3 linked regions of the Oceanicoccus sp. KOV_DT_Chl genome follow. The protein of the gene in region 1 interacts with the protein of each later gene in a pairwise test. Links are inferred from orthologs where the notes say so. Each region holds a gene or a part of one and is shown in the gene's direction. Other genes may lie near its edges.

Region 1 (10,568 bases):
AACACGGCTGAACAGTTAGCAGCAGCTTATCAACAAGCCAAGCCCTATGGCAGTTTGGTGATGGCTGAGCAATGGGTGAGTGGTGCGGAATTTACCGTTGCGATATTGGGTGATAAACCACTGCCGCCAATAAAACTGGAAACGGATCATGGCTTTTATAATTACGATGCAAAATATATTGCTGAGGATACCCGTTATATCTGTCCTTGTGGTTTATCAGCAGAAAAAGAACAGGAGTTGCAACAGTTGGCTTTGGCGGCATTCGATAGCGTTGGTTGCAAAGGCTGGGGTCGCGTCGATGTGATGCAGAATGAACAGGGACAATTTTATTTACTGGAAGTAAATACTGTTCCAGGTATGACCAGCCATAGTTTGGTGCCGATGGCAGCAAAAGCGGCCGGATTGAGTTTTGCCGATTTAGTACTGAAAATTTTACAGCTGAGTATTGCGGAAGCTAAAAATTAAATGATGCAGCTACGGTTTAACAGCAAGAAAACAAAAGTGCGCGGGGCCAGCAGCAAGCAGTCAAAACCGTCACGCACCTTCAATGGCAGGCAGTTTTTACCTGTGCTGTGGCTGTCGGTAGTGATTGCGTTGTCTGTTGTCGTTGTACAGGTAGTTGCTGGCAAGTTGGATCAACCGGTAAGCCGAGTGGTGATTAATGGCGACTTCGTTAATGTCGAGCGGCAACAATTAGTGGCGGCAGTTGAAGTATTTTTAGGTAGTGGTTTTTTGTTATTGGATTTAGATGGTATTCGTCTGCAGCTTAACCAGCAGCCCTGGGTTTTTGATGTGATGGTAGAGCGGCACTGGCCTGACGAGATAGCGATTACTGTGATAGAACAAAAAGCGATCGCTCATTGGGGGGATCACGCTTATCTAAATCATCGTGGAGAGGTTTTTTCGCCGGATAAGCGGGCTGCCAATGGCAGTGGTTTGCCAGAATTGTTGGGGCCTAAAGACAGTGAGCAGCAAGTGATGAATCACTTTCGGAGTTAAGCAAGGGTTTAGCTTCCCAGCGTTTGGAACTTAAAAAGTTAGCTTTAACGGAAAGCGGTAATTGGTCGCTGGTGCTGACTAATGGGATAGAGGTTGAGCTAGGTGATAGTGAAGTAATGGAAAAAATGCGCAGATTATTGGCAACCTATGCACAGGGTTTATCCGCAGATTTCGCTCAGATTAAAACGATTGATATGCGTTATAGCAATGGTTTTGCAGTGGGCTGGCGCAGTGAGAAATCATAATGATTAAAATTTTAGCAATGACTTTAATAATGGGGAGTGCTGTCTAATGGGCACCGGAACAGACAATAAAATGATTGTCGGTCTAGATATAGGAACGTCTAAAGTCGTAGCCATTGTTGGTTCGATTACGGAAGAGGGCGGCTTGGAAATTGTGGGTATTGGCTCGCACCCTTCACGCGGTTTAAAGAAAGGCGTGGTGGTTAATATTGAATCCACAGTGCAGTCCATTCAGCGTGCTATTGAAGAGGCGGAGTTGATGGCAGGATGCCAAATTCATTCGGTTTATGCCGGTATTGCCGGCAGTCATATCCGCAGTTTAAATTCACACGGTATTGTCGCGATTCGTGATCGGGAAGTGTACGCACTGGATTTGGAGCGAGTGATTGACGCGGCGCAGGCAGTGGCGATTCCGGCTGATCAAAAAATTCTGCATATTCTGCCGCAGGAATATGTCATCGATACTCAGGAAGGTATAAAAGAACCGTTAGGTATGTCGGGTGTGCGTCTGGAGGCCAAGGTTCACTTGGTTACTTGTGCAGTAAATGCGGCTCAAAATATTGAAAAATGTATTCGGCGTTGTGGCCTGGAAGTAGAAGATATTATTTTAGAGCAGCTGGCATCAAGTTATGCCGTGTTAACTGAAGACGAGCGTGAATTAGGTGTTTGCCTGGTAGATATTGGTGGTGGTACTACCGATATTGCAATTTTTACCGAGGGAGCCATTCGTCATACCGGTGTAATTCCAATTGCCGGTGATCAGGTAACTAACGATATTGCGATGGCGCTACGAACACCGACGCAAAACGCCGATGAAATAAAAATTAAATATGCTTGTGCATTAACGCAGTTGGCCGGGGCCGATGAAACGATCAAAGTTCCCAGTGTTGGCGATCGTCCGCCGCGTGATTTGTCGCGTCAAGCTTTAGCCGAAGTAGTTGAGCCGCGTTATGACGAATTATTTACGCTGGTACAAGCCGAGCTGAGACGCAGTGGTTATGAAGACATGATTGCTGCTGGCATCGTGCTAACCGGTGGTACTTCTAAAATGGAAGGAGTCGTTGAATTGGCTGAAGAGATTTTTCATACCCCGGTACGAATAGGTGCGCCACAGAATGTAGAAGGTCTTGCTGATATCGTTCGCAATCCTATTTATTCCACGGGTGTTGGTTTGTTGCAATACGGCTTGAAGCAACAAACGGAAGGTCGTGTAGGTGGTTCGCGGCCACAGGTTTCGTCGGAAAGTATTTTTAGTAAGGCCAAAGAATGGGTCAAAAGTAATTTTTAATACTGTTATTTAAACTTTTAATTGCAAGATCTCTGAAACCGATTCGTCGGCGACAGAAATAAAAAACCAAGGGAGAAAAACCATGTTTGAGCTAGTTGATAACGTACCACAGAGCGCGGTCATAAAGGTTGTAGGTGTGGGAGGCGGTGGCGGTAATGCCGTTAAGCACATGATAGCGAATAACGTAGAAGGTGTAGATTTCATCTGTGCCAATACCGACGCGCAAGCCTTGACCAATATTGATAACACCACCGTATTGCAGTTAGGCGGAAATATTACTAAAGGTTTGGGGGCTGGTGCCAATCCGGAAGTAGGTCGTCAGGCTGCTCTAGAAGACCGGGATCGTATTGCCGAAGCACTGCAAGGTGCTGATATGGTCTTTATCACCGCCGGTATGGGCGGTGGTACTGGCACGGGGGCTGCACCAGTGGTGGCCGAAGTTGCCAGAGATATGGGTATATTAACTGTCGCTGTAGTTACCCGGCCATTTGGTTTCGAAGGTAAAAAGCGATTGCAAATTGCTGAATACGGGATGAAAGAATTGCAGCAGAATGTTGATTCTTTAATCACTATTCCCAATGACCGCTTACTGGATGTGTTAGGAAAAAGTGCCAGCTTGTTAGAGGCATTTAAAACCGCTAACGATGTGTTGCTAGGTGCGGTTCAGGGTATTGCCGATTTGATTATCCGCCCGGGGATGATCAATGTGGATTTTGCAGATGTGCGCACGGTTATGTCTGAAATGGGCATGGCGATGATGGGAACAGGTTGCGCGCGAGGTGAAAATCGAGCTCGCGAAGCTGCTGAAGCCGCTATTCGCAGCCCGTTACTGGATGACATTAACTTGCAGGGCGCGCGCGGTATTTTGGTCAATATTACCGCTGGTTTGGACCTGTCTTTGGGTGAGTTTTCCGAGGTGGGTGACACTATCGAAGAATTTGCTTCAGATAATGCCACCGTTGTGGTGGGAACTGTTATTGACCCAGAGATGTCAGATGAAATACGGGTTACTGTGGTCGCCACTGGTTTGGGTAGCGATCAGCTCAGCGAAGCGCCATTAAAAGTGGTTGAAAATAAACTAGCTGATACAGTTAACCCTGATTACCGAACGTTGGATCGTCCAACTGTCATGCGTAATAACCCTCAGGTAGCGATGGGTCGCGAAGCGGCTGTACCTAAAGAGGACAAGGATATGGAATATTTGGATATTCCTGCCTTTTTACGTAGACAGGCGGATTAAATCGTTTGGTTACGGGTCTCAGGATCTAGCAAAGAATATGGTTTGGCGCAGGGATGCGCTGCTTTAAAAGGGAGTTAATGGGTTTGGTGTTAGGCCAGTTCTCTGGTAGTATTCGCGCCTCACTTCTAAGGCTTCGGTGGTTTTTTGTCCATATTTAGCCAGATGCTGCAGGTTTCAGCGCTTTTTGGGGTAAGTCATCACTCCGCGCATACGATCAGAACCAATGAAGATTTGCCATGATTAAACAACGTACTCTACGCAATGCCATCCGCGCTACCGGTATCGGCCTCCATTCCGGTGAAAAGGTGTACCTCACACTACTTCCAGCTCCTGTCGATTCCGGGATTATTTTCCGTCGCACCGATCTGGATCCGGTGGTCGAAATAGCTGCCAGAGCCGAGAATGTCGGCGACACTATTCTCTCGACTACTTTAATGAAAGATGATGTTCGGGTTTCTACCGTCGAGCATTTACTGTCGGCAATGGCAGGCTTGGGTATTGATAATGCCTATGTAGAATTAAGTGCTGCTGAAGTCCCGATTATGGACGGCAGTGCTGGCCCATTTGTATTCCTTATCCAATCAGCGGGTATTGAAGAACAGCCAAAGGCCAAGCAATTTATTCGTATTAAGCGCCCAGTTACGGTGACTGATGGTGATAAAGTAGCCAGTTTCCTGCCTTTTGATGGCTTTAAAGTGTCTTTTACCATTGATTTTGATCATCCAGTATTTCGTGATCGTACCGGTAAGGCTGCGCTTGATTTTTCCAGTACCTCCTTTGTAAAGGAAGTTAGCCGGGCACGTACCTTTGGTTTTATGCATGAAATTGAATACCTACGCTCCAAGGGCTTGGCTCAGGGCGGCAGTGTTGATAACGCGATAGTGGTAGATGAGTACCGTATCCTCAATGAAGATGGCTTGCGCTATGAAGATGAGTTCGTTAAGCACAAGGTGCTGGATGCCATCGGTGACTTGTACTTGTTGGGCAATAGCTTGATTGGTGAATTTAAAGCTCATAAGTCTGGTCATGCCCTTAATAACGCTTCTTTGCGGGCCTTGATTGCGCAAACTGATGCCTGGGAAGTGGTGACTTTTGAGGATCAGTCAAAAGCGCCTATTTCGTATATGGCACCCGTTGCTGTCGCCTAAATACAACGGCAGCATTTGACTGCCGTTAATATTTGTCCAAAGTTTGACCGCGTTCACTATTTTATAGCCCCTAAAATTGGTATTAATTGGAGTTATATGCGATATTTACCCCCACAACGCAACCAGATTCTATTTAATCTCACTATCCAGCTGAAAATTCTATGAAAGTCATTATCGTCAGCGGTAAACACGGCCAGTCGAAATCGATTTCACTTGGTCGCTGGACCCGCACATTGCTTTCTCTGTGCCTATTGGGCGTGCCGTTGGGTATGGGGGTAGTGGCTGGTTATGAACTCGCAGATAACGAGGGAGAAGTGTTAGATTTGCAGGCACTGTCTGCAATGAAAGAAAAAAATCGTAAAGAACAGGAATTGGTTGCCAATACCAAAAAAGAGACTGAGCAACGTGTACAAGCGCTTACTCTTCGAATGGCAGAAATTCAAGCTCGGCTAGTCCGCTTGGATGCGCTGGGCGAACGTATCACCACCGTCGCCAAGTTAGACAAAGGCGAATTCGATTTTAGTCAATTGCCGGCTCTCGGTGGTCCCGAAACTGACGAGCAAGGCGCTTTCTACGAAAACCCCGATTTTGTCGATGCCATGAATAATCTTGTGGCCCGCGTTGATGATCGTGAACAGCAGCTAGAAATTCTTGAAACCTTATTAGCCAATCGTAAAATTGAAGATGAAGTATTCTTGGCTGGTAGGCCGATTAAGAAAGGCTGGATGTCGTCGCACTTTGGCCATCGTACGGATCCCTTTAATGGCCGCTTGGCGATGCATGAAGGCGTTGATTTTGCCGGTAAGTTAGGCAGTGATATTGTTGCAGTGGGTTCTGGTGTCGTTACTTGGTCCGGTGAGCGTTACGGTTATGGTCAGTTGGTTGAGATTAACCACGGTAGCGGATACATTACTCGCTACGCTCATAATCTGGAAAACAAAATTGAAGTGGGTGATATTGTTAAGAAGGGGCAGGTTATCGCCTTGATGGGAAGCAGTGGTCGGTCTACGGGGCCTCACGTGCATTTCGAAGTCTATAAACATGGTCGCCCTGTTGACCCTGCCAGCTATATTCATCGCGCCAGTCGCTGAATTTTCTCTTCCAGTTATTTTCTTTTTGCGTGAGCTATTTGCTCACGTTTTTGCGTTCAAACAATAACAGTTATAAGTAGTCATATTATGTTGGGAAATATCGCCAAAAAAATCTTCGGTAGTAAAAATGACCGGACGCTCAAGCGCATGGGTAAAACTGTGCAAGAAATTAACGGTTTTGAGGAAACCCTCCAAGCGTTAAGTGACGAGCAATTACAACAAAAAACCAGTGAATTTAAACAGCGTTTAAGCGAAGGTGAAAAACTGGATCAAGTATTATCCGAAGCTTTTGCTGTCGTTCGTGAGGCAGGCAAACGTACTTTAGGTTTACGTCACTTCGATGTGCAATTAATTGGTGGTATTACCTTGCATCAAGGGCGTATTGCAGAAATGCGAACGGGTGAAGGTAAAACTCTGGTTGCTACTTTACCTGTTTATCTGAATGCATTAACTGGCGAAGGCGCGTTTGTCATTACAGTAAATGATTATTTGGCAAGTCGTGATGCTAATTGGATGCGGCCGCTGTATGAATTTCTAGGGTTAACTGTAGGTATTGTTGTTTCTGGCCAGGATCCTGAAGCCAAGCGTGCTGCTTATGCGTGTGATATTACCTACGGCACCAATAATGAATTCGGTTTTGATTATCTGCGCGACAATATGGCGTTTACGCTGGAAGATCGTTTTCAGCGCAGTCTGAATTTTGCCATTGTCGATGAAGTGGATTCAATATTGATTGATGAAGCGCGTACGCCGTTAATTATTTCAGGGCAGGCAGAGGATAGTTCAGAGCTGTATCGCAGTATTAATAAATTAATTCCGAAGTTGCAATTACAAACTGAAGTTGATGAAGGCCATTTTACTGTTGATGAAAAGGCCCGTCAGATTGAATTGACCGAGCAAGGTCACTTATTTGTAGAGGAGTTGTTATCTGAGTCTGGCATGTTGGCCGAAGGTGAAAGTCTATATTCGGTATCTAATTTGGCGATGCTACAACATGTTTATTCCGGCTTGCGCGCGCATAAATTATTTAATCGTGATGTCGAATACATCGTGCAAAATAATCAGGTGGTGTTGATTGATGAGCACACTGGTCGCACGATGGCGGGCCGTCGTTTGTCTGAGGGTTTGCATCAGGCAATTGAAGCGAAGGAAGGTGTAAATATTCAGGCCGAAAGTCAGACATTAGCTTCTACTACCTTTCAAAATTATTTCCGTCTGTTCAATAAGCTTTCGGGTATGACTGGTACTGCAGACACAGAGGCATTTGAATTTTCCCAGATTTATGGCTTGGAGGTCGTGGTTATTCCGACCAATGTTGTGCCATCGCGTATTGATCTCAATGATTTGGTCTATTTGTCAGTTGGCGAAAAATACGATGCCATTGTCAATGATGTTAAAGAGCTCACTGCCAAAGGTGCGCCAGTTTTAGTGGGTACTGCGTCGATTGAAACTTCAGAAGAATTATCCAAGCGTTTCAAACAATCCAAAATTGAACACAAAGTACTGAACGCAAAATTTCATGAACAGGAAGCGGAAATTATTGCCCAGGCTGGCAGTCCCGGTGTGGTGACGATTGCAACCAATATGGCCGGTCGCGGTACCGATATTGTGTTGGGTGGTAATGTTGAAGTAGAAATTGCCGCAATGGACAATCCCAGCGCAGAGCAAATCCAATCATTACGTGACGCCTGGAAAAAGCGTCATGCAGCTGTGTTAGAAGCGGGCGGTCTCCATATTATTGGTACTGAGCGTCATGAGTCCCGACGTATCGATAACCAATTGCGTGGCCGTGCTGGTCGTCAGGGTGATCCCGGGATGTCGCGTTTTTATCTTTCTATGGAAGATAATTTAATGCGGATTTTTGCCTCTGATCGCGTACGCAGTTTTATGCAAGCACTGGGTATGGAAAAAGGTGAAGCGATAGAACACCGCATGGTGACTAACTCCATTGAAAAAGCGCAGCGCAAAGTCGAAGGTAGAAACTTTGATATCCGTAAAAATTTATTGGAGTTTGATGACGTTTCCAACGATCAGCGACAGATCGTTTATCAGCAGCGTTACGATTTGTTGGAAGCTGAAGATATTTCCGAGACGATCGAAGCTATCCGTGAAGACGTGATCAATGAGGTGATTGACCAGCATATCCCACCACAAAGCTTAGAAGAGCAGTGGGATATTTCCGGTTTGGAACAGCGTCTTGAAGCGGAGTTTTCTGCGCCGCTGCCATTGCAAAAATGGCTGGACGAAGATGACAATCTGCATGAAGAGCCTTTAAGACAAAAAATTATTGCTGAACTGGCTGTAGCCTATCAGGCAAAAGCGGATGAGATTGGTCCCGAGATTCGCCGCTTGGAAAACATATTATGCTGCAGATACTTGATAATCTGTGGAAAGAGCATTTGGCGACTATGGATCAATTGCGGCAGGGTATCCATTTACGTGCATATGCGCAAAAAAATCCCAAGCAGGAATACAAGCGTGAAGCCTTCGCTTTATTTGAGGCGATGCTAGATAGCTTAAAACATGATGTGGTGCGGTTTTTATCGAATGTTCGTATTCAGCGAGAAGATGAATTGGCCGCATTGGAAGAACAGCGGCGAGCTGCGCAGGCGAAAGATTTAGAGTTCAAGCATGATTCAGCTTCGGCAATTGGCGATGACTCAGGCAGTGGCAATGCAGAAGAAGCTGATTCGCAACCTTTTGTTCGCGAAGGAAAAAAGGTTGGCCGTAATGAAGATTGCCCCTGTGGATCGGGCAAAAAATACAAACAATGTCACGGCAAACTTTCCTGATAGGACGCTCTTCAGCCCATAGATTAATTGAAGGTATCTAAAAATGGCAGTCGGTGAAGGAAAATTACCCACGCTCCACCCGGTAGCGGGTTTTCGTTTGGGCACGACCAGTGCAGGCATTAAGCGTCCTGGTCGTCAGGATTTAGTCGTGATGGAGCTCTGTGAAGGCGCGACGGCAGCAGGTGTGTTCACCCTAAATGCGTTTTGTGCCGCGCCGGTACAAGTTGCCAAACGTCATATTGCACAACAGGCGCCCCGCTATTTACTGGTTAATACTGGCAACGCTAATGCCGGCACCGGCCCTCAGGGGTTGAAGGACAGTGTGGCATCTTGTCAGGCGTTGGCTCAATTAACAGACGTCGCTGCAGAGCAGGTATTACCTTTTTCTACCGGGGTTATTGGTGAGCCGTTACCGCTAGCGAAAATAACCGCCGCTTTGCCGCAGGGTCTCGCTGAGCTTGATGAAAACGGTTGGACGTTGGCCGCTAGCGGTATTATGACCACAGATACCCGCCCAAGGCGGCATCGTTACAATTTGATCACCTGGGCGAAACGATTACTGTGACGGGTATTGCTAAAGGTGCAGGCATGATCAAGCCTAACATGGCCACTATGTTGGGTTATGTGGCAACCGATGCGGCGGTTGAGTCGGAAATTTTAAACACTATTCTTCAGCAGGCGACTAATCAATCGTTTAATCGTATCACCGTTGATGGTGATACCTCGACTAACGATTCATGTATGTTGGTAGCAACGGGTCAAGCCGCTGCTGGTAAAGTTAGTGCTATAAATGACGCACTGTATCAACCTCTGTTAGATGCAATTACCACTGTTTTTATTGAGTTAGCGCAAGGCTTGGTGCGTGATGGCGAAGGCGCTAATAAATTTGTCACGGTAGCCGTGAGCGGTGGCGCTTCTGAACGAGAGTGTTTACAAGTAGCCTATACCATAGCCGAATCACCGTTGGTAAAAACGGCCTTGTTTGCCAGTGACCCCAATTGGGGGCGGTTGTTGGCGGCGATTGGTCGGGCTGGCGTTGAACAGCTGGATGTTAACAAAGTATCCGTGAGTATTAACGGCGTGCTAATTGCGGAGCAGGGCTGCCGTGCCGCCAGTTATACTGAGCAGCAAGGTCAGGCGGCTATGGACGAAGAAGAGATTACCATCGCCGTGGATTTATCCAGAGGGGATCAGCAAGCAACCGTGTGGACCACAGATTTATCTGATGAGTATGTTCGTATTAACGCGGATTACCGTTCTTAGGTTTAAGTAGTTCATAAATTAAATAAGTGGCAGTTAAAAGAGACTGAGTTGACAAAATTAGTACATGTCGCCGTCGGCGTTATCCGCAATGAGTCGCAACAAATCCTGATTGCGCTGCGACCTACCGAGAGTCATCAAGGTGGCTTGTGGGAATTTCCTGGCGGCAAGGTAGAAGCAGGGGAATCTGTGCAGACTGCTTTGAATCGTGAGTTAGAGGAAGAGTTGGGGTGACAGTGCTGCGTTGTCGCCCGCTCATCGAAATCAGGCATGATTATGACGATAAATCAGTGTTGCTGGATGTTTGGTGGGTTGATGCGATTTCCGGTCAGGCTGAAGGTAGAGAGGGGCAGCCTATTCGTTGGGTAGATGCAAATACGCTTGGTCAGTATAATTTCCCTGCAGCAAATAAGGCTATTATTACTGCTGTAATAGATTCTATCTCAGCTTCGTCAACAAATTGTTGATGACTGGCATCCCTTTTATTTTCTGGTAAAATCCCCGTTCT
Region 2 (10,563 bases), on another replicon or contig:
GGCCGGCCGTTTAGGTTTGGACATGGGGGTGACCGGCGCACCTGAGACCTATGTTATTGATCATCGCGGTTTTGTTCGGATGCGTTATCAGGGCCCGTTAAACGAATCGGTTTGGCAAGAAAAGTTCAAGCCATTGATTACCCAGCTCGAAGCTGAGCGCAAAGCTGACCCGCGTTTACAACCTGGAGTCGCAGGATGAGATTGTTATTGCTGTTAATTTTGTTGAGCTCTTGTTACACACAAGCGGTGGTAGAGACTTATGAATTTGACAATGAAGTGACGCGGGAGCGCTACCAGCAATTTATCGATGAGCTGCGTTGCCCCAAGTGTCAAAATCAAAACTTATCCGGTTCCAACTCACCTATTGCTGAAGATTTACGGCGCGAACTTTATCGCTTATTGCAGGATGGGCAATCGGATCAACAAATTGTAGATTTTATGGTGGCACGCTATGGTGAATTTATTCTGTATCGGCCCCGTTTTAATCCAGAGACTGCATTGCTGTGGATGGCGCCAGCGGTTTTTCTTATTTTGGGCTTAGTCATTATCATCGTCGTTTTTCGTCGGCAGAGGCAGGCGGCGTCGGTGGATGGTACCGAACAGGATGGTCAGGATGTTGGTTTGGATGGCACCGAGCGGCAGCAATTACAACAGATATTATCAACGAGTACGGTGACATCGGCTCAGTCCAAGGATCAATCGAATGCCTGAGTTTTTTATAGTCGCCATAGTATTGGTGTTAGTGGCGGCGCTATTTGTATTGTCACCGCTGATGATGAATCGCAGCGCGCAGCAGTCTAGCCGTGAAGGCATTAATATCAGTGTCTTTAAGCAGCGCTTGGCTGAGCTGGAAGCTGATTGTGATAACCGTGATATTACCGAAAAAGAGTTTCTGCAATTAAAAACGGAATTAGAGCGGCGGCTATTGGAAGAGGTCACCAGCCCAGGGGGCGGTGTGACGTCTATTCAGCGGCCATCGTGGAAGTTGCCAGTCATGTTGGCGTTGATGTTGCCGCTGATTGGCTGGGGTGTGTATCAGCAAACGGGTGCTAAAGCGGATTGGGAAATTACCGACACCTTAAAAACACTCAGACATAAAGCCGCTGCCGGTGAAGAGGTTAAAGCCATTGAGCAGCAGTTGTTAAAACAACTGGACGCGCGCTTATTGCAACGCCCTGAAAACCCCCATTACTTAATGATGATTGGTCGCACCCAAATGGAGTTGGCCAATTATCCTGCTGCTACCGACGCTTATCAGCGGCTGGCGCAGGTGTACCCTGAAGACCCGGCGGTGCTGGCACAATATGCGCAGTCACTGTATTTGTCTTCCAATCGTCAATTGACGCCCAAAGTGCAGGCGATATCTGATAAAGCATTGCAGCTGAACCCACAGCAGCCTACGGTACTGGGCATGTTAGGGATCGCCAGTTTTGAAGCGGGCGAATACCAGCAGGCTATTGGCTATTGGCAGCAATTATTACCGATGCTGGGGCCGGTATCACCCAATCGACAAATGATCACTGCCGGTATCGAGCAGGCTAAATCGCTGTTGGCTGAAAGTGGCGTGGTATTAGATGAGGCCCCGGCTCCGGCTGCAGAAGGCGGAGCAATAGCGGTCAGTTTACAATTACAGGTTTCCATAGCTGAACAAGTGGCGGTTGATCCCGATTCTGCAGTCTTCGTTTTTGCTCGCGCCGTAGCGGGGCCGAGAATGCCGTTGGCGGTGGCGCGTTTGCGGGTGGTAGATTTGCCAGCCATAGTTACTCTGGATGATTCTATGGCGATGGCGCCGGGTTTAAATCTTTCCAGCTTTGAGCAGGTGGAAGTCATTGCCCGTATTTCCAAAAACGGTATCGCTAATCGCGGCCCCGGTGATTGGGAGGGCGTATTTGGTCCCGTACAAACCGCGCAGCAAGCCGGACCCATCAGTCTGCAGATCAGCGAGCAAGTGCAATAGCCTGCCGCTGTCATCAAGGTGTAAAAAAATCCGAAAAAGCCCCATTTCAACGTAGTCCTGCTGCGGCAAAAGCTATACACTAAGCGCCGTTTACTGGGGAATTGGTGGCGTAATAAATCGACCGTATTTTGAAATAGTAATTATAATAAATACAACAAGTTACGCCGATAACATAAAGTAAAAGTTAAAGTATAATGCGATTAAAAAGTATCAAGCTGGCGGGGTTTAAATCCTTCGTCGATCCAACCACTGTGTCATTTCCATCAAATCTGGGCTGTGTTGTCGGCCCGAATGGTTGTGGTAAGTCTAATATTATCGATGCTGTACGTTGGGTGATGGGTGAAAGCTCGGCTAAAAACCTGCGTGGCGAGAATATGACCGACGTTATTTTTAACGGCTCGGTTAATCGTCAGCCGGTGGGGCAGGCCTCCATTGAATTGGTTTTTGATAACACCGATGGCAAGGTCGGCGGTGAATATGCCCGCTTTGCGGAAATCGCTATCCGCCGCAAAGTCACCCGCGAAGCCATTTCCGAATACTACCTCAATGGCACCAAGTGCCGTCGCCGGGATATTACTGATATTTTCCTAGGTACCGGTTTAGGGCCGCGCAGTTACGCCATTATCGAGCAGGGTATGATTTCCCGCTTGATTGAATCCAAGCCAGAAGAGCTGCGGGTTTTTATTGAAGAAGCCGCCGGTATTTCCAAATACAAAGAGCGCCGTCGTGAAACCGAAAACCGCATGCGTCGCACACTGGAAAACCTTGAGCGCTTAACTGACTTGCGCGATGAGCTTGAACGCCAGCTACAGCATTTGCAGCGGCAGGCACAAGCGGCTGAGCGCTATACGGAGTTGAAAAAAGAGGAGCGATTGTTAAAGGCGCAATTACAGGCCTTGCAATGGAAGTCCCTGGACGGTCAGGTCAAAGTCTACGAAACCTCCATCCGTGACTTGGAAGTTAAGCTGGAAGGGGTGATTGCCGAACAGCGCGCCGTTGATGCTGATATCGAAAAGTTTCGCGACGTTCATACCGATACCATGGATCGCTTCAACGAAGTACAAGCCCGTTACTATGGTATTGGCGCTGAAATCTCCCGTACTGAACAGAATATTCAACATCAGCAGGAACGCAGCCGCCAATTGAAGGACGATTTGGCGCAAACCGAGCGCAACTATCAAGAGTCAAAACAGCATCTAGTTACCGATACCGAGAAGCAGGAGCGCTGGTCGGCTGAAGTTGAAGAGATTCAGCCAGAGCTGGAATTGGCACAGAGTTCCGAAGAAGAAACCGCAGCGGCATTGCTTGACGCTGAAGAGTCGATGCAAGCCTGGCAGCAGCAGTGGGATGATTTCAATCAGAAAGCGTTGGAGCCACGGCAGAAAGCAGAGGTTCAGCAATCCCGCATTCAACATCTTGAACAGGCGCTGAGTCGCATCCAGCAACGTATTGAAAAACTGGAAGAGGAAAAGTCAGGTTTAAGCGCCGGCCCGGTTGAAGAAGAAATTGAGTTGCTAAACGAGCAGTTGGCTGAAGCCGACATGCAGCGTGAAGAGCAGCAGTTAAAGTTAGAACAGCAGACCGATGAGATTCAGCAATTGCGCGATGGCAATGTTGAGCTGGGTGCCGAGTTGGATAAGTCGCGCAACCAGCTGCAAAGTATGCGCGGTCGGCATGCGTCGTTAGAAGCTTTGCAGCAGGCGGCGCTAGGTCGGCAGCAGGGTGCGATCAGTGATTGGTTAAAATCCAGTGGTCTGGATAGCCAGGCCCGTTTGGCTGAAAATTTAAAAGTAGCTAGTGGTTGGGAAACCGCCGTTGAAACGGTTTTAGGTGAGCATCTGCAAGCTGTCTGTGTCGATGGTTTGGATGCTGTTGCTGCGTTGGCAGCTAATCTCGAGCACGGCAGCATTACGCTATTAGATGCCAATACACCTGCGCTCAATGAAGGTTCCTTGGCAGACACCTTAGCCAGTAAACTGGAGAGTGGTCAGCAGGCACAATCGCTGTTGGCGGGAATTTATGTGGCGGCAGATTTAACGGCCGCGTTAGCGTTGCGCAGTCAGCTCGCTGCCCATGAGTCAGTAGTCACCGCGGATGGTTTATGGATTGGTTCCAACTGGTTGCGAGTTGCTAAAGACTCTGATGAGCAGGCCGGTGTATTACAGCGGCAGCAGGAGTTAGAAACACTGACCGCCAGCATGGTTGATGCCGAGCAAAGCGTTGAGTCGCTTGATAGCCAATTGGCAGCAGGCCGTGAGAAATTAAAGGTTCTGGAAACCAGTCGCGAACAATTGCAGCGTGAAGCGCAGTCGCAGAACAATAAGCATTCAGAGCTGCGTTCAGCGCTGAGTGCCAAGCAAGTTAACATCGAGCAGATCAGTTCACGCCGCGAACGCATCAGCGGTGAAATCGCTGAAAGCCGTGAACAGTTTCAGATGGAGCAGGAAAGTCTGGGCGAAGCACGGATGATTTTGTCGGAAGCGATTGAGTCTATGGAGCAGGATTCCAGTCAGCGCGAAACGTTACTGGCACAACGCGACCAGTGTCGTACGGTGCTGGATAATGCCCGTCAAGCAGCCCGCCATGATAAAGACTCAGCCCACCAATTAGCGATGCGCTATCAATCGCTGCGGGCGCAATTGGATTCGATGAGTCAAAATATCGAGCGTACCCGTTATCAGGTCGAGCAGTTAGAAGAGCGGCGCACCACCTTGTTGGAAGGTATTAGTGGTTCTGATGACCCGGTGGAAGAATTAAAACTGGAGCTGGAAACACAGCTAGAGCAGCGTTTGCAAATCGAAGAGGAGTTAACTGAGGCCAGACGCAAGGTTGATGAAATTGAGCATGGTTTACGTGAGGCTGAAAGCAAGCGCAGCGGGATTGAAGCTCGTGCGCAAACCGTTCGTTCCGAATTGGAGCGCGGCCGTGTAGAAGTGCAGGGTTTACAAGTTCGTCGTCGCACCCTGGAAGAACAGTTGATTGAAACCCAATATGAGCTGGATAACGTGCTGGCTAATCTGCCTGAAGATGCAGAAGAAAAATTGTGGCATGAGAATCTGGAAAGTATTGGGCGGCGTATCGCGCGCTTGGGGCCCATTAATTTAGCGGCAATTGATGAGTATAAATCCCAGTCAGAACGTAAGACTTATTTAGACGCGCAGAATGCTGATCTGGAAGAAGCTTTGCAGACTTTGGAAAATGCTATCCATAAAATTGATAAAGAAACTCGCCAGCGTTTTAAAGATACCTTCGATCAGGTGAATAGCAGTTTGCAAGAGTTGTTCCCGAAAGTATTTGGCGGTGGTACAGCTTATCTGGAAATGACCGGTGATGATTTATTGGATACTGGTATTGCTATCATGGCACGGCCACCAGGCAAGCGTAACAGCACCATTCATTTATTGTCTGGTGGCGAAAAAGCCCTGACGGCTATCGCCCTGGTATTTTCTATATTCCGTTTGAACCCAGCGCCGTTCTGTATGCTGGATGAGGTTGATGCACCATTGGACGATGCCAATGTGGGGCGTTATGCCCGTCTGGTAAAAGAAATGTCCAAGCAGGTACAGTTTATCTACATCACCCACAATAAAATTGCGATGGAAATGGCCGATCAATTGCTCGGCGTGACCATGCATGAACCTGGCGTTTCTCGTCTGGTGACGGTGGATGTTGATGAGGCTGCGGAACTTGCGGCGATATAACGGGTACTAATAGTAGAGGGATGGGTTGGCTGCAGGCAGTGCTGGCTTCTGACGTATTCGCTCAGCGGTTTGAACAGAGTTGCAATGCGCTAAACTGGTGCTAACTTATACCTTTATAGTTAATTAGTTTGGCTATGATTAACGCAGCTATTGTGCTGCATTTTTTGACTCATTCACAAAGGTATTAAGGCTACAATGGAACTCGGTGTTCGCGACTGGATGCTCATTGTTGGTGTGCTGCTTATTTTAGCAGTGCTGATTGATGGCTATCGCCGCATGCGCAATGAGCGTCGCGGTAGAATTCGCATGGCTTTAAATAAACAATTCCTGAACTCCGCTGGTGCCAGTGATGATGATATCGGTACTGGCGAATTGCCTGCGGGTGGTGCTCGCATTGTCGGCCGTCGCGGTGGCAATGAAGAGTTGGACCTGGAGCAATCCGTGCCGATGCTAATGGAGTCAGTTGCGGATGAATTGACCGCAGCTGAATCTGTCATTGATAATGCCAATGACTTGCCTGATGAAATACCTGATCCTATCGATGTCGCCGTAGCCGCAATGGCGGCAAAGGAAGAGCAGCCCACAACAAAAGATAAGCCTCAGGACATTGCCCAGCTAAAGCGTGAAGCAGAGACAAAAGCGGTAAGCAAATCTTCCCGCGTCGAAACTAATCCTGAAGAAGTGGTGGTGATTAATGTCATTGCTAAAAAAGAAGCCTTTAAAGGTCCAGATTTACTTCATATCTTATTGGCCTGCGATTTGCGCTTTGGTGATATGAATATTTTTCATCGCCACGAAGAAAAAGGCGGCAATGGCGCGGTTCAATTCAGTATGGCCAATAGTGTCGAGCCAGGTTTTTTTGATCTTGACACCATAGAAGATTTTACTACTCCCGGTGTCTGCTTTTTTATGAGTGTGCCTGGGCCTAAAGATCCCATCAAAGCGTTTGAATGTATGGTTGAAACCGCGCAGTGTCTGGTGACCAATTTGAATGGTGTGTTACTGGATGAGTCGCGTAGTGCTATGACTAATCAAACACTCGAGCATTGTCGCCAACGCTTGCAGGAACATCAGCGCCGTCAGCTGACGCATGTTTAATGCGTGGTTTATTTAAACCGCTTCTCTAATCTCCGTCGTAGTTGTTCAAAGTCATGACATCAATCCCTGAATTATCCCTGCAGCTAGCACAGTTACGCGCCACTATTAATCAGCATAACTATCGTTATTACGCCCTCGACGATCCCTCTGTACCTGATGCGGAATACGATCGCTTGATGCGTGAGCTGCAAGCAATAGAGACTGAACATCCTGAATTAATTACTGCGGACTCACCAACCCAACGGGTAGGTGCCGAACCCTTGGCCGGTTTCAAGCAAGTGCGTCATGAAGTACCCATGTTGTCTTTGGATAATGTATTTAATGAGCAGGAGTTAAAGGAATTTGGTAAGCGCTTATTGGATCGCTTGGGTGAGGACGAAAGTTTTCATTTGGTTTGTGAGCCCAAATTAGATGGCGCAGCCGTTAGCTTGCTCTATCGCAATGGCAAGCTGGAGCGGGCGCTACTCGCGGAGACGGCTCGGTTGGCGAAGACATTACCCACAATGTACGTACTATTCAATCGATCCCGCTGACCTTATTAGGTGAGGGTTGGCCTGATGTGCTGGAAGTCCGCGGCGAAATTTATATGCCGAAGAAGGGGTTTGATGCGCTGAATGAACGGGCTCGCGCTAATAATGAAAAACTCTTTGTAAACCCGCGCAATGCTGCCGCCGGTAGCTTGCGGCAATTGGATTCGCGTTTAACTGCGCAGCGGCCGCTAGAAATGTGTTGCTACAGCGTAGGATTAGTGGATGGTGGCAAGCTGCCGATCGAACACAGTGCTATTTTGCAGCAACTGCAACAATGGGGTTTTCGTATCAACTCCGAAATGCGTGTGGTTGCGACGATCGATGAGTGTTTGCAGTATCACGATTACTTGCTCGCTAAGCGTAAGGATCTGGCTTACGACATTGATGGCATCGTTTATAAAGTGGATGAGCTGGAACTGCAGGCCGAGTTAGGATTTACCGCTAAAGGCCCGCGTTGGGCAATCGCCCATAAATTTCCTGCGGAGGAAGAAATTACTCGTTTGTTGGGTGTGGATTTCCAGGTGGGCCGCACTGGTGCGATTACGCCGGTGGCGAGATTGGAGCCCGTATTTGTGGGTGGCGTTACCGTGAGCAATGCGACGTTACATAATCGCGATGAAATTGAGCGGCTGGGTGTCAAAATTAACGATACTGTCGTGGTGCGCCGGGCCGGTGATGTGATACCGCAGGTGGCGAAGGTGGTGCTAGAGCGGCGTCCTGATGATGCCCGCGAGATTGTGTTTCCAGAGCAGTGCCCAGTGTGTGATTCCCCTGTCGAACGTATTGAGGGTGAGGCCGTCACCCGTTGTGTTGGCGCATTGGTGTGCGCCGCCCAACAAAAAGAAGCGATTAAACATTTTGCCTCTCGCAAAGCTATGGATGTTGATGGTCTTGGCGATAAATTGGTTGAACAGTTAGTCGATGAGAATCTTATTGGCTCTGTCGCTGATTTGTATCACTTAACGGTAGAGCGGTTGATTGGCTTGGAGCGCATGGGCCAAAAATCTGCTGAAAATTTAGTGGCGGCACTCGAACAAAGTAAGGCGACAACCTTGGCTAAATTTTTATTTGCTTTAGGTATTCGCGAAGTGGGTGAGGCTACTGCCGCGTGCTTGGCGAAACATTTTGGGTCCTTGCCAGCTATTGTGCAGGCTGATAGAGAAGCGTTACTGGCAGTTGATGATGTCGGGCCTATTGTGGCAAAGCATGTGTTTGATTTTTTTCAGGGCGAGCACAGTCAACAATTATTGACGGCATTACAGGCTGCAGGCATTCGCTGGCCCGACGTCGTCGTTAAATCTGCGGATCAATTGCCATTAGCTGGCATGACTTATGTGGTGACCGGGAGTTTGGAGCAAATGGGGCGCAGTGAAGCCAAAGAGAAATTGCAGCATTTGGGTGCTAAAGTTGCGGGTAGCGTGTCAAAAAAGACTGATTGTGTGGTGGCGGGGCCTGGTGCAGGTTCAAAATTAGCCAAGGCGCAAGAACTCGGTGTCGATGTCATTGATGAGGCCGGATTTTTAATATTGCTGAAAAAATATCAGGCACTTTGATTTTTACTGGACAAATATCAGCGATCAACTAGAAGTGGTGTTATGAATAAAAAACAATATCTGCTGCTGTTATTGTTACCGCTACTCTTTCTGGTTGGCTGCACCGTCTCCCCACCCAAAAACCAAAGTAATATCTGTGAAATCTTTCGGGAAAAAGATGATTGGTATGATGAGGCTGAAGACGCGCGCAGTAATTGGTATTTACCTATTCCCACGATGATGGCAATCATGTATCAAGAGTCCCGGTTCCAACAGAAAGCAAAACCACCGCGCACCAAAATTTTAGGGTTTATTCCTGGTCCCAGGCCTTCAGATTCCTATGGTTACTCACAAGCGAAAGATGATACCTGGGATTGGTATATCAAGAGCAGCGGTAATTATGGCGCGGATCGGGATGACTTTGCTGACGCTATTGATTTTATTGGTTGGTATAACAGCGTCAGTCGGAAGAAATGCAATATCAAGCCAGATGATACTTACCACCTTTATCTGGCTTACCACGAAGGTCATGGTGGCTTTAATCGGCGTACTTATAATAAAAAGCCATGGCTAAAAGGCGTGGCAAAAAAAGTCTCGGCGCGGGCTGCGCGCTACCAATCACAACTCAATAGTTGCGAGAAAGAACTGCAGGGTCCCTGGTGGAAATTTTGGTGAAGACAAGACCTTGTTCATGGTAGGGATAAATCTGTAGTCAAATTACCTATAACAACGCTTTACTAAATTTAAATTAATGCTTGCTCAGCGTTGTTCAGTAGTTCTCGATAGCAATAAAAACTGTACTTTTGCCCAATAAAATAAACCATAGCTACTGATATTGTTAGTGGCTTATGCTTTAATTGGCAGGCTTATTTGTCTGTAATTCGGCGCTAGAACGAAGCAGGGAAAAGAGGGTGATAAACACTCCGGCAATTAGCTTATTACATTAAATTTAAATCGGGAAGGCAGTTTTGAAACCAACAGATATTAAAGATCCGGAGTACTTTCATAAAGTCGTGGATTGTCAGTACGCTTGTCCGGCGCATACCCCTGTTCCAGAGTATATCCGCTTAATTGCAGCCGGGCGTTATACCGATGCTTATATGGTGAACTGGGAATCTAACGTTTTCCCCGGTGTACTAGGTCGCACCTGTGACCGCCCTTGTGAGCCAGCTTGTCGACGTGGTCGAGTAGAAGAACAACCGGTGGCGATTTGTCGGTTAAAGCGGGTAGCGGCAGATAATAAAAATGACGATGACGTTAATGCGTTGATGCCGGTTATTCCCGAGCAGAAAAACGGCAAGCGTGTTGCCTTGATTGGCGGCGGACCAGCGTCATTAACCGTGGCCAGAGATTTAATGCCACTGGGCTACTCGATTGACCTTTATGATGACCAGCCCGCCGGTGGCGGTTTCATGCGTAGCCAGATCCCTTCATTCCGGCTGCCAGTGCAAGTGCTGGATCAGGAAGTTAATTACATTACTGATATGGGCGTAGTGACTCAATACAATCACTATGTCGACAGTTTAAAAACAATTTTAGATAAAAATTATGATGCGGTCTTTATCGGTACCGGTGCCCCCCGAGGTCGCGATTTGACCATCACGGGTCGTGAAGAAGGTGCAGACAATATTCATATTGGTATCGATTGGTTGTCCAGTGTGGCGTTTGAGCACCGTGAAGCGATTGGCAAAAAAGTTATTGTATTAGGTGGTGGTAATACCGCCATGGATTGCTGCCGTACTTCA
Region 3 (10,503 bases), on another replicon or contig:
GCTTAAATGCAGAAAAAGCCGTGTCGATGATCGTCAATGGTTTTTGTAAGGAAGTCTTTAAAGAATTGCCGATGGAGTTTGCCGTAGAAGCGGGCAAGCTGTTAGAAATTAGTCTGGAAGGATCAGTCGGTTAACTTATAGTCACCGAAATTATCCGACCAAAATCAAGGTATTAAACAATATGTTGTCGATTAAAAATTTACAAGCCAGTGTCGAAGACAAGCAAATTTTGAAAGGTCTTACGCTGGACATCAAGCCCGGTGAAGTGCACGCGATCATGGGGCCAAATGGCGCCGGAAAAAGTACCTTGGGCTATGTGATTTCCGGTCGTGAGGGTTACGAAGTCGATGGCGGTGGTGTCACTTTGAATGGTGTCGATTTGTTAGAGTTGGATGCTGAAGAACGTGCTCGCGCCGGTTTGTTTTTAGCGTTTCAATACCCGGTAGAAATTCCCGGTGTCAGCAATATGGAATTTATGAAAGCCGCGGTGGATGCCCAGCGCCAAGCGCGCGGTGAAGAGTCGTTAAGCTCAAGAGAATTTTTAAAAATAGCCAAAGAGGCTTGCGCCCAAGTCAATTTGCCTTTGGATTTTTTAAAGCGTGGCGTTAACGAAGGATTTTCCGGCGGCGAGAAAAAGCGTAATGAAATCATGCAGATGATTTTATTAAAGCCCAAACTTTGTATTCTTGATGAGTCAGATTCAGGTTTGGATATTGATGCTTTACAAGTCGTTGCTGAAGGCGTTAATAGTCAGCGCTCTGAAGGTAGAAGTTTTATTGTAATTACCCACTATCAGCGCTTGCTGGATTACATCAAGCCTGATTTTGTGCATGTGCTGTCTGACGGCAAAATAGTAAAAAGTGGCGGCGCTGAATTAGCTCATGAACTAGAAGATCAGGGTTATGCCTGGTTGGTTAAAGGGCCGGAATCAGAGCTGGATTCGCAGGAGCAGTCTGCATGAGCCAGTGGTTACTGAATGCAGTAAGCCGTGCCGAAGCGGTAGATGATTGGTTGGCGCCGAAGCGGCAGGCATCACTACAATTGTTGCGAGATACGCAATGGCCAACGCGTAGGACCGAAGCTTGGAAATACACGCCGTTAGTGGCAATTGCTGATTCGACATTTACCAGTGCGGCGAATCACGCGAAAGTCAGCGTCGACCCTGTCGAGAGTTTAAACAGTATCGATTTGATATTTGTTGATGGAGAGCTGGTGACGCCGGTGGCCGACAATTTACCCGCTGGCTTATCGATAACAGCTTTTGCCGAGGTGTCTGCCGAAGATAAATTGTGGGCAACAGAAACGTTTAGCAATGCCAAGCCGCAGCGGCATTTATTTGGTTTGGTCAACGATGCGTTAGCGACCTCGGGTTTATTAATTGATGTAGCGGCAAATGCTGACATAGCGCAACCGCTGCGAGTAGTTGTCAGATTAAGCGAAGGTTGTGAGGCCCATACGCGGATATTGGTGCGTGTCGGAGAGAGCGCCAAAATTGCTGTGGTTGAAGATTTTGATGGCAGTGCGCCAAGCTTTAATACCGGCTTTGCTGAATACGACATCGCTGCAAATGCTGAGCTTGAGCACTACCGTTTCGCCTTGCAGACTGGTGAGGCACTATCTATTGGTGGTAGTCACTTTAACTTGGCGGCCAAGGCAAAGCTCAATAGCACTTTGGTTGGGTTTGGTAGCAAACTTTCAAGACTCGATGTTGATGTCAATTATTGTGGTGAGTTCGCGGAAACGCAGATGAATGCCATTTACTTGCTTGATGGGGAAGAGTTGTTTGATTTGCATAGCACTATTGAACACGCAGTTCCTAATTGTACTACCGAAGAAAATGTTCGCGGTATTGTGGCTGATCATGCTCGTGCCGTGTTTAACGGTCGTATCCATATTCATCGCGATGCGCAAAAAACGCTGGCCGAATTGAATAATCGTAACTTGTTGTTGTCGCGTAATGCCGAAATCAACACCAAGCCTGAGCTGGAAATTTATGCCGATGATGTGCGTTGCGCGCACGGCGCTACGATTGCCGAGATTGATAAAAAGGCCTTGTACTATTTACAGTCGCGGGGCATTAGCAAGGCGCAGGCACAAGTTATGCTGAGCTTTGGTTTTATCAATGAGTTGGTTGATCAAATGCCGAATACCATTTTGGCTGAGTGGTTGCGGCCACAGTTGCGTGAGCGTTTTGCGCAAATGGAAGTGAAATAAAGGTTGGATGATGAGTGTTGATATGAATACCGTGGCAGTTGCAACTTCAGGATTTGATGTTGAAGCTATTCGTGCCCAGTTTCCCATTTTGGCTCGCCAGTTAAATGGTAAGCCTTTGGTGTATTTGGATAACGCTGCAACTACTCAGAAACCCCAGTGTGTGATTGATGCGCTGGTACATTATTACACCACCTGCAATTCCAATGTGCATCGTGGGGCTCATCAGTTGGCCGATGAGGCCACGCGTTTATATGAAGGTGCGCGAGATATTATTGCGGATTTTTTGCATGCCGCTAATCGCTGTGAAGTTATCTGGACGTCGGGCACTACTGAATCGATAAATGTCGTTGCTAACGGTTTGTCCCAGTTGCTGTCTGCAGGTGAGGAAGTGTTGGTGACAGAAATGGAGCACCACGCTAATTTAGTTACGTGGCAGCAAGCGTGTTTAAAGGCCGGAGCGACCTTGAAAATTGCGCCGATTAAAGACAGTGGCGAATTGGATCGCGATGCATTTAGTCAGCTGCTTTCCAGTAATACTAAGTTGGTGGCGTTTCCTCATGTGTCGAATGCTTTAGGTACATTGAATCCGATCGAGGAACTGACTGCAGAAGCGAAAGCTGTGGGTGCCTGGGTTTTGATTGACGGTGCACAGGGTGTTGCTCATGAGTCCGTTGATGTGCAGGCGTTGGACTGTGACTTCTATGTATTTTCAGGGCATAAATTATTTGGTCCCACTGGTGGTGTGTTGTGGGGGCGTGAGGAATTATTGACCGATTGGCCGGTATGGCAAACCGGTGGTGAAATGATTGCCGAGGTGACTTATCAAACTGCTCGCTGGAATGTATACCTTACAAGTTAGAAGCAGGTACCCCAATATTGCCGGCGCGATTGGTATGGGGGAGGCCGTACGCTGGTTTTCGCAACTGGATATTGCTGCAGTGCAGACCCATGAGGCGGCACTCTTGGCGCACGCGACCGAATTAGCTCAGGCAGTTGATGGCTTGAAGTTAGTAGGCACTGCCCCAATAAAGTAGGGGTGTTGAGTTTTGTGATGGCGCAAGGACACCCGGCAGATATAGGCTTTCTATTGGATCGGCAGGGTATTGCGATCCGCACCGGGCATCACTGTGCTGAGCCTTTGATGGTGAGGATGCAAGTACCCGGTACTGCCAGGGCATCTTTTTCGCTCTATAACACATTGGCTGAGGTTGATGCCTTATTTGCCGGTTTAAACAAAGTTAAAACAATGCTGGGCTAAGTCGCGGGCTTGGTGTTACCAGTTGATGGAGTAGATATGACAGTTGCAAGCTTTGATCCGAATGCCCAAACGGTCAGCATGACCGAGGCCGCCTTGCGCCATTTTGAGCGCGCGTTGGCTGGCAAAGAAGGAAAAATTGTTCGTTTAAGCACTAAGGAGAGTGGCTGTACCGGCTATGCCTATGTGTTGGATTTGGTCGATGCTGCCGAGGACGGGGATGTGGTATTACAGCCCAATGATCAAGTCGGCTTGGCGGTTGCCGCCGATGCCATGGCGCTGCTGCACGGTACCGAAATAGATTATGTGAATGAAGGTGTGAATAGCGTTATTAAATTCAATAACCCCAATGTGGTGGCCGAGTGCGGCTGCGGCGAGAGTTTCAGCGTAGCCTAGCTGCAGGAAAACAATATGCAGCAATCGATGGTAGTAACCCAGCGCGACTGTCCCGCGCGGCGCGTCCCTTCCGGTGAGCCGGTAATTATTCCTGTTGGGCAATTTATATCGATCAACCAAAGTCTAGGGGTAACTATACCGTTACCTGGCAGGGCAATATGCTGCGGATTGATGGCACCGATGCTGAGGCCATTGGGCAGCAGCCGGAAGTGCTGGAGTTTGTTGATGATGGCAGCGGCCAAATCAATGAGCAGCAAGTCTGGCAGGCGCTGGATAGCATTTTTGACCCTGAAATTCCGATCAGCCTGGTAGAGCTGGGTCTGATCTATAAAGTGGCGATTGACCAGGCTGCCGGTCAGGTCAATATCACCATGACCTTAACTGCCCCCGGTTGTGGAATGGGGCCGGTATTGGTCAGCGATGTCGAATACCGGACCGGTAAAGTGCCTCATGTCAAAGCGGTAAAGGTAGAGTTGGTGTTTGACCCACCCTGGAGTCGTGAAATGATGAGTGAAGAGGCCCAGTTGGAAGCGGGATTGTTTTTTTAGCGGCCTTTATGGCTCAGAACCCCGCAGCACAATGGCAATACGGCGAGTTTAAACATGGTTGGCAACGATGGTTAGTACTGACGAAATCCTTGAAGATTTATCCTTTTTTGACGATTGGGAAGAGCGCTACAAATACATTATTGATCTGGGTAAGGATTTACCGGCAATGGATGCGTCTCTGCATACCCCGAGCGATTGGTCAAGGGCTGTCAAAGTAACGTCTGGCTAGATGTTCAGGTTGATCAGAGTGTGCTGAATTTTACCGTTGATAGCGACGCAGTTATTGTCAAAGGTCTGTTGGTGCTGGTGATGGCGGCATTTGATGGTAAGACCGCAGCGGAAATTACCGCTTTTGATGTCGATGGCTACTTTCGCCAGCTCGATCTGGAGCAGCATTTAAGCCCTACTCGCGGTAACGGTCTGAAGTCGATAGTGGCGCGTATTCAAGCTATCGCCAAGGCGGCGCAGGCAAGCTGATTGTCTGTGTGGCAGCCAGCCAGAGAATCCTCTAAAAATATCTCCTAAGTGCGTATTATTTATACTATTTTTCCGTAAATGTGCGTATAATTTGCGGCTCTAAAATTTCGTCGATTGGGCAGGAACCTAATCGCCAATTTACCCTCTCAAGCTTCGGTGAGGTATTCGCCGGATTAAGATTAAATGACGGAGTCTCCAATGTCAGTTGAACGTACTTTTTCTATTGTTAAGCCCGATGCAGTTGCCAAGAATGTTATCGGTGAGATTTACAGCCGTTTTGAAAAAAATGGCTTAAGCATCGTTGCAGCAAAAATGCTGCGTTTAAGCCGCGAGCAAGCTGAAGGTTTTTACGGCGAGCATAAGGGTCGTCCGTTTTTCCCCGCTTTGATTGAGTTCATGACCTCTGGCCCGGTAGTAGTGCAGGTATTGGAAGGCGAAAATGCTATTGCCAAAAATCGCGAGCTGATGGGTGCTACCAACCCTAAAGAAGCCGCTGCCGGTACAATCCGTGCTGATTTCGCTGAATCAATTGATGCTAATGCTGTTCACGGTTCTGATTCTCCAGAATCAGCAGCGCGCGAAATTGCTTACTTCTTCGCGACTAGCGATCAGTGTGACCGGGCGTAAGCTCAAGTTGAATGATAGATGACTGACCCTGTTCAGCACGCATCAGTCGATGCAAACACGAAAGCCCCAGCAGATAAAACCAATCTGTTGGGCTTTCGCGTGAACAGATGGAAGCATTTTTTCTGTCTATGGGGGAAAAACCTTTCCGTGCCCAGCAAATACTGAAATGGATCCATCATCAAGGTGTCGATGACTTTGATCAAATGACTAACGTCAGTAAAGTATTGCGGGAGCGGTTAAGTGAGTGTGCTGAAATCCGGCCCCCTGAAATTGTTTCGCAGCACGACTCGAGTGACGGTACCCGCAAATGGGCGATTCGCGTTACTGGTGGCAGTTTAGTAGAAACTGTATTAATTCCTGATGGCGAGCGCGGTACCTTATGTGTGTCGTCACAGGTCGGCTGCAGTCTGGATTGCAGTTTTTGTTCAACCGGCAAGCAAGGGTTTCAGCGTGATTTAACCGCTGCTGAAATCATCGGCCAGGTTTGGTTGGCCATAAAATCCTTTGATGGCTTTCCCTCTACCAATAAGCGTATTGTTACCAATGTGGTAATGATGGGAATGGGTGAGCCGCTATTGAATTTTGACAATGTCGTTGCTGCGATGAATATCATGCTGGATGATTTTGGTTACGGGATTTCAAAGCGTCGTGTGACGCTGAGTACTTCCGGCGTAGTACCTGCACTCGATAGATTGGCTGAAGTTGCAGAAGTGTCTCTCGCTATTTCGCTGCATGCGCCTAACGATACTTTGCGTAATGAACTGGTACCGATCAATAAGCGCTATCCTATCGCAAAATTATTAGCATCCTGTGAAAACTATTGGTCCAAGCAGTCGGATACACATCGCGTTACCACCGTCGAATATACGTTGATTGCCGGTGTTAATGACTGTGTCGAGCAGGCAAAAGAATTAGCCGTATTGCTGAAAGATTTCCCCTGTAAGATCAACCTGATTCCCTTTAACCCGTTTTCATTGTCTGATTATCGCCGTCCCAGTAAAAATGCCGTTGATCGTTTTTGGAAAATACTAAATGCAGCGGGTTTTGTTACCACCATTCGCAGCACCCGCGGTGATGATATTGATGCTGCTTGCGGACAACTGGTGGGTCAGGTGGCTGATCGCACGAAACGTAGCGAACGGCACAGAGCGAACTATACTCAAACTCAGGTATTAAATGTTCGCTAATGAAAGATAACGGGATATGGGTAATGAGGTTTCAACATAATAAAGTGATTAGAGTGCTGGCTAGATTATTACTGCTGTGTTCATTGTTAGGTTTAGCCGCTTGTGTGACCACAGAACGGGGTGGAATAGGCGACAAGCAAGATGATGTGAAAGCGCTGGAGTATTCTGTGCAACTAGCGCGAACCTATATTCGCGAAGGTAATTGGCAGGCAGCCAAGCGGCATTTGAAAAATGCACTGGAAATTGATGATACCTCCTTTGAGGTCTATGAGGCATTGGCCTTGGTGTTTCAAAATACCGGCGAATTCGAGTTGGCTGAAGAAAATTATAAAAAGTCGATTAGGTTAAATGGTGATTTTTCCCGGGTTAGAAATAATTACGCCACATTTTTATATTCTCAAAAACGTTATAAAGAAGCCACTGAGCAACTGGAAATCGTTGTTAGCGATACCTTGTATGAAAGACGTGCGGCTGCCTATGTGAATTTGGGGCGTGCCTATATGCAGTTGAATAAACTGAATAAGGCCGAAGAGTCTTTTAATCGAGCTTATTTAATGCAGCGCCGGAATTACGCCTTGATGTATCAACTGGCTGATGTGTATTACCAGTTAGGCGATTATCCAAAATCACAACAATATTATGACGCCTATCAAGCGCAGGCAAAAAAACAGCCCGCCGAAGCGTTGTGGCTGGGGATTCGCTTAGCCGATAAGTTTGATGATCGAAATAAGCTGTCGAGTTTTGCTTTAGCGTTGAAAAACTTATATCCAACCTCAAAAGAATATTTGCTGTATAAGGAAGCTTTTGGCAATGAATGATGGTGTCGCTTCAATGATTGATGAGCTGTTAGCAGATAGTCCTGGGAATGCACTGCGCAAGTCTCGTGAAGCTCAGTCTATGACTGTTCGTGAAGTGGCTGAACAATTGCGGTTGTTACCGCGTCAGGTAGAAGCGCTTGAATCTGACGATTACGCTAACTTGAACGGTGATATTTTTTGTAAAGGCTATTTAAAGTCTTATGGAAAATTGTTGGGTCTGAATACTGATCTTTTAATCGAAGCGTATTTACAAGTCCGTCCGACGGTTTCTACTAAAACAAACTATGCACCTAAAAATTACGGGCCAGTTCAAATTCAAACGCTGGGTAAAGGCCATTCTCTTCAATATTGGTTTTTGGCTGCCACTCTGCTTGTTATCGCGATTTTGTGGTTGGTATTGGGGGGTGATAGTAGTGCGGAAAAAAATGTAGTGGTTGAGAGTACTGAAGTTATCGTTGATCAGCAGTTAGCAACTGATGCCGAAACTGCGGCCATTATGGCTGGTAGTGCTATTGATCAGGAGTCTGCTGATGACATGATAGCAGCGCCCACCGCGACTGATACTTTAGTCGCGGAGGCAGTGTCGCCAGTATTATCCCAATCAACAACAAACGGGCAGCCAAGGCTGACGTCAGCAGGCGCAGAAAGCGTTGAGTCCGAGGCTAAAAGCTTGCTGAATTTTAGTTTTACCAATGATTGTTGGGTTGAAGTGAAAGATAGCAATGACACAGTTATTTTTGCAAATTTGAAGCGTGCCCGCGACACACTTGAATTGAGCGGTGCAGCCCCCTTTAAAGTATTGCTGGGTTATGCACCCGGGGTTAGCCTTGATTTTAATGGCGACCCGGTGACGATTACAGTGAATGAGGAGAATAATTCAGCACGGTTTACTGTCGGTCAGTTATAAGTTTTTTGTATTTTACAACGTTGTAAAGGCTCGTAAAGCGCCAGAGGTTAGTAGCAGTCATGCAGATGGAATCCCCCATTAAACGAAGAAAAACTCGCCAGATTATGGTGGGTAATGTAGCGGTTGGTGGTGATGCGCCTATTTCGGTACAGAGTATGACCAATACTGATACCTGCGATGTAGCTGCAACGGTGGCACAAATTAAACAGTTAGAAGCTGCGTGTGCAGATATTGTAAGAGTGTCAGTGCCGACCATGGACGCAGCCGAGGCTTTTAAAAAAATTCGCCAGCAAGTGAGTGTGCCGTTAGTTGCTGATATTCATTTCGATTACAAAATTGCCTTAAAAGTTGCAGAATACGGCGTTGATTGTTTGCGGATCAATCCAGGTAATATTGGGCGCGATGATAAAGTGCGCGCAGTTATTGATGCTGCCAGAGACAAAAATATTCCTATTCGTATTGGGGTAAATGCCGGTTCTTTGGAAAAAGAATTGCAACGTAAGTACGGTGAGCCAACCCCGGATGCCTTGGTGGAATCGGCCATGCGCCACATTGATATCCTCGATAGTCTGGATTTTCAAAATTTTAAATTAAGCGTAAAAGCCTCTGATGTGTTTATGGCTGTTGCCGCCTATCGAAAGATTTCGGCACAAATAGACCAGCCCTTGCATTTGGGCATTACCGAAGCCGGTGGCTTACGCGGTGGTACTGTTAAATCTGCAGTAGGTTTAGGTATGCTGCTAATGGATGGCATTGGCGACACTATTCGGGTGTCATTAGCGGCTGATCCGGTTGAAGAAGTTAAAGTGGGTTATGAAATTCTTAAAAGCTTAAAGCTGCGCAGCAAAGGGATTAATTTTATTGCCTGCCCGAGTTGTTCACGGCAAAATTTTGATGTAGTGGCAACGATGAATGCGCTGGAAGGTCGTTTGGAAGATGTCACTACACCGTTGGATGTGGCGGTTATCGGTTGTATTGTTAATGGCCCTGGCGAAGCTAAAGAAGCCGAAATCGGTTTGACTGGCGGTACACCCAAACACTTGATTTATGTCGACGGTGAAAAAGATCATAAAGTTGGCAAAGAAAATTTAATCGATCACCTTGAGGGTTTGATTCGCGATAAAGTTGCAGTCAAACAAAAGGCGGAACAAGATCTGATTGCCAAGCAATCCTAGTCAGCTTGATTTAATACTTTAAAGAAAATGTGTAAGGAATAACCTTGGCTAAAATACAATCCATACGTGGCATGAATGATTTATTGCCAGCCGATTCTGCGCTTTGGCAGTATCTAGAGCGCACGGTCAGTCAAGTCTTGTCCAGCTACAGCTACCAGGAAATCCGTTTTCCAATTCTTGAACAGACGGAATTATTCAAACGTTCGATCGGTGAAGTGACCGACATTGTTGAAAAAGAAATGTACACTTTTAACGATCGTAATGACGAGAGTCTTACCTTGCGTCCTGAAGGTACTGCTAGTTGTGTGCGTGCTTGTTTGCAAAATGGTTTGTTAGATAATCAGCAAGTTCAGCGTTTGTGGTACACGGGGCCGATGTTCCGTTATGAAAAACCCCAAAAAGGTCGGCTACGGCAGTTTCACCAAATTGGAGTAGAAAGCTTTGGCGTGGCAAGTCCCGATGTCGACGCTGAGTTAATTATGATTACGGCGAGACTGTGGCAGCAATTAGGCTTGATGCCCTATGTCACGCTGGAGCTGAACAGTATTGGTACCTTGGAGGCGCGGGCTAATTATCGAACTGCACTGCTTGAGTATCTTAATCAATATGTTGATCAATTGGATGAAGATAGCCAGCGCCGCTTGAGTTCAAATCCGCTGCGTATTCTCGATAGTAAAAATGTGCAGACGCAGCAAATTTTACAACAGGCGCCGGTGCTAACCGATTATCTGGATGAGGAGTCGCGTTCAGATTTTGAACAACTAAAACAGCTGTTAGATGAGGTAGGTATTCAATACCGGCTAAACCCGAAACTGGTGCGCGGTTTGGATTACTATAGTAAAACTGTGTTTGAGTGGGTAACCGATCAGTTAGGCGCGCAGGGCACGGTCTGTGCCGGT

Evidence for each region.
Region 2: the proteins of ftsZ (region 1) and zipA interact in binary tests that used the Escherichia coli proteins (3 or more experiments, as listed by UniProt). The link is inferred for Oceanicoccus sp. KOV_DT_Chl from one-to-one orthologs.
Region 3: the proteins of ftsZ (region 1) and rlmN interact in binary tests that used the Escherichia coli proteins (3 or more experiments, as listed by UniProt). The link is inferred for Oceanicoccus sp. KOV_DT_Chl from one-to-one orthologs.

What each region holds. Positions count from the first base shown.
Region 1 is NZ_FQLF01000005.1:635,735-646,302, reverse strand. The notes cover bases 1,722-4,690. They hold ftsZ (cell division protein FtsZ), read left to right. Parts: upstream 1,722-2,611; coding sequence 2,612-3,769; downstream 3,770-4,690. Other genes in these bases: lpxC (UDP-3-O-acyl-N-acetylglucosamine deacetylase), read left to right, coding at 4,006-4,690; ftsA (cell division protein FtsA), read left to right, coding at 1,722-2,529. Also shown: UNITIG_RS20355 (D-alanine--D-alanine ligase), read left to right, coding at 1-465; UNITIG_RS20350 (cell division protein FtsQ/DivIB), read left to right, coding at 466-999; UNITIG_RS20345 (cell division protein FtsQ/DivIB), read left to right, coding at 1,023-1,244; more of ftsA, read left to right, coding at 1,291-1,721; more of lpxC, read left to right, coding at 4,691-4,917; UNITIG_RS20325 (M23 family metallopeptidase), read left to right, coding at 5,079-6,008. UniProt on the Escherichia coli protein: Essential cell division protein that forms a contractile ring structure (Z ring) at the future cell division site. The regulation of the ring assembly controls the timing and the location of cell division.
Region 2 is NZ_FQLF01000007.1:165,884-176,446, reverse strand. What follows is about bases 4,841-7,804. They hold zipA (cell division protein ZipA), read left to right. Parts: upstream 4,841-5,853; coding sequence 5,854-6,756; downstream 6,757-7,804. Other genes in these bases: smc (chromosome segregation protein SMC), read left to right, coding at 4,841-5,658. Outside these bases: UNITIG_RS22005 (DsbE family thiol:disulfide interchange protein), read left to right, coding at 1-199; UNITIG_RS22000 (cytochrome c-type biogenesis protein), read left to right, coding at 196-711; c-type cytochrome biogenesis protein CcmI, read left to right, coding at 704-1,957; more of smc, read left to right, coding at 2,152-4,840; UNITIG_RS21975 (transglycosylase SLT domain-containing protein), read left to right, coding at 8,882-9,493; UNITIG_RS21970 (FAD-dependent oxidoreductase), read left to right, coding at 9,787-10,563. UniProt on the Escherichia coli protein: Essential cell division protein that stabilizes the FtsZ protofilaments by cross-linking them and that serves as a cytoplasmic membrane anchor for the Z ring.
Region 3 is NZ_FQLF01000001.1:380,250-390,752, forward strand. Bases 4,761-7,664 are described here. They hold rlmN (23S rRNA (adenine(2503)-C(2))-methyltransferase RlmN), read left to right. Parts: upstream 4,761-5,624; coding sequence 5,625-6,704; downstream 6,705-7,664. Other genes in these bases: ndk (nucleoside-diphosphate kinase), read left to right, coding at 5,089-5,517; pilW (type IV pilus biogenesis/stability protein PilW), read left to right, coding at 6,728-7,522; UNITIG_RS01765 (RodZ domain-containing protein), read left to right, coding at 7,515-7,664. Outside these bases: Fe-S cluster assembly protein SufB, read left to right, coding at 1-134; Fe-S cluster assembly ATPase SufC, read left to right, coding at 182-961; Fe-S cluster assembly protein SufD, read left to right, coding at 958-2,214; UNITIG_RS01735 (iron-sulfur cluster assembly accessory protein), read left to right, coding at 3,509-3,865; more of UNITIG_RS01765, read left to right, coding at 7,665-8,429; ispG (flavodoxin-dependent (E)-4-hydroxy-3-methylbut-2-enyl-diphosphate synthase), read left to right, coding at 8,489-9,604; hisS (histidine--tRNA ligase), read left to right, coding at 9,649-10,503.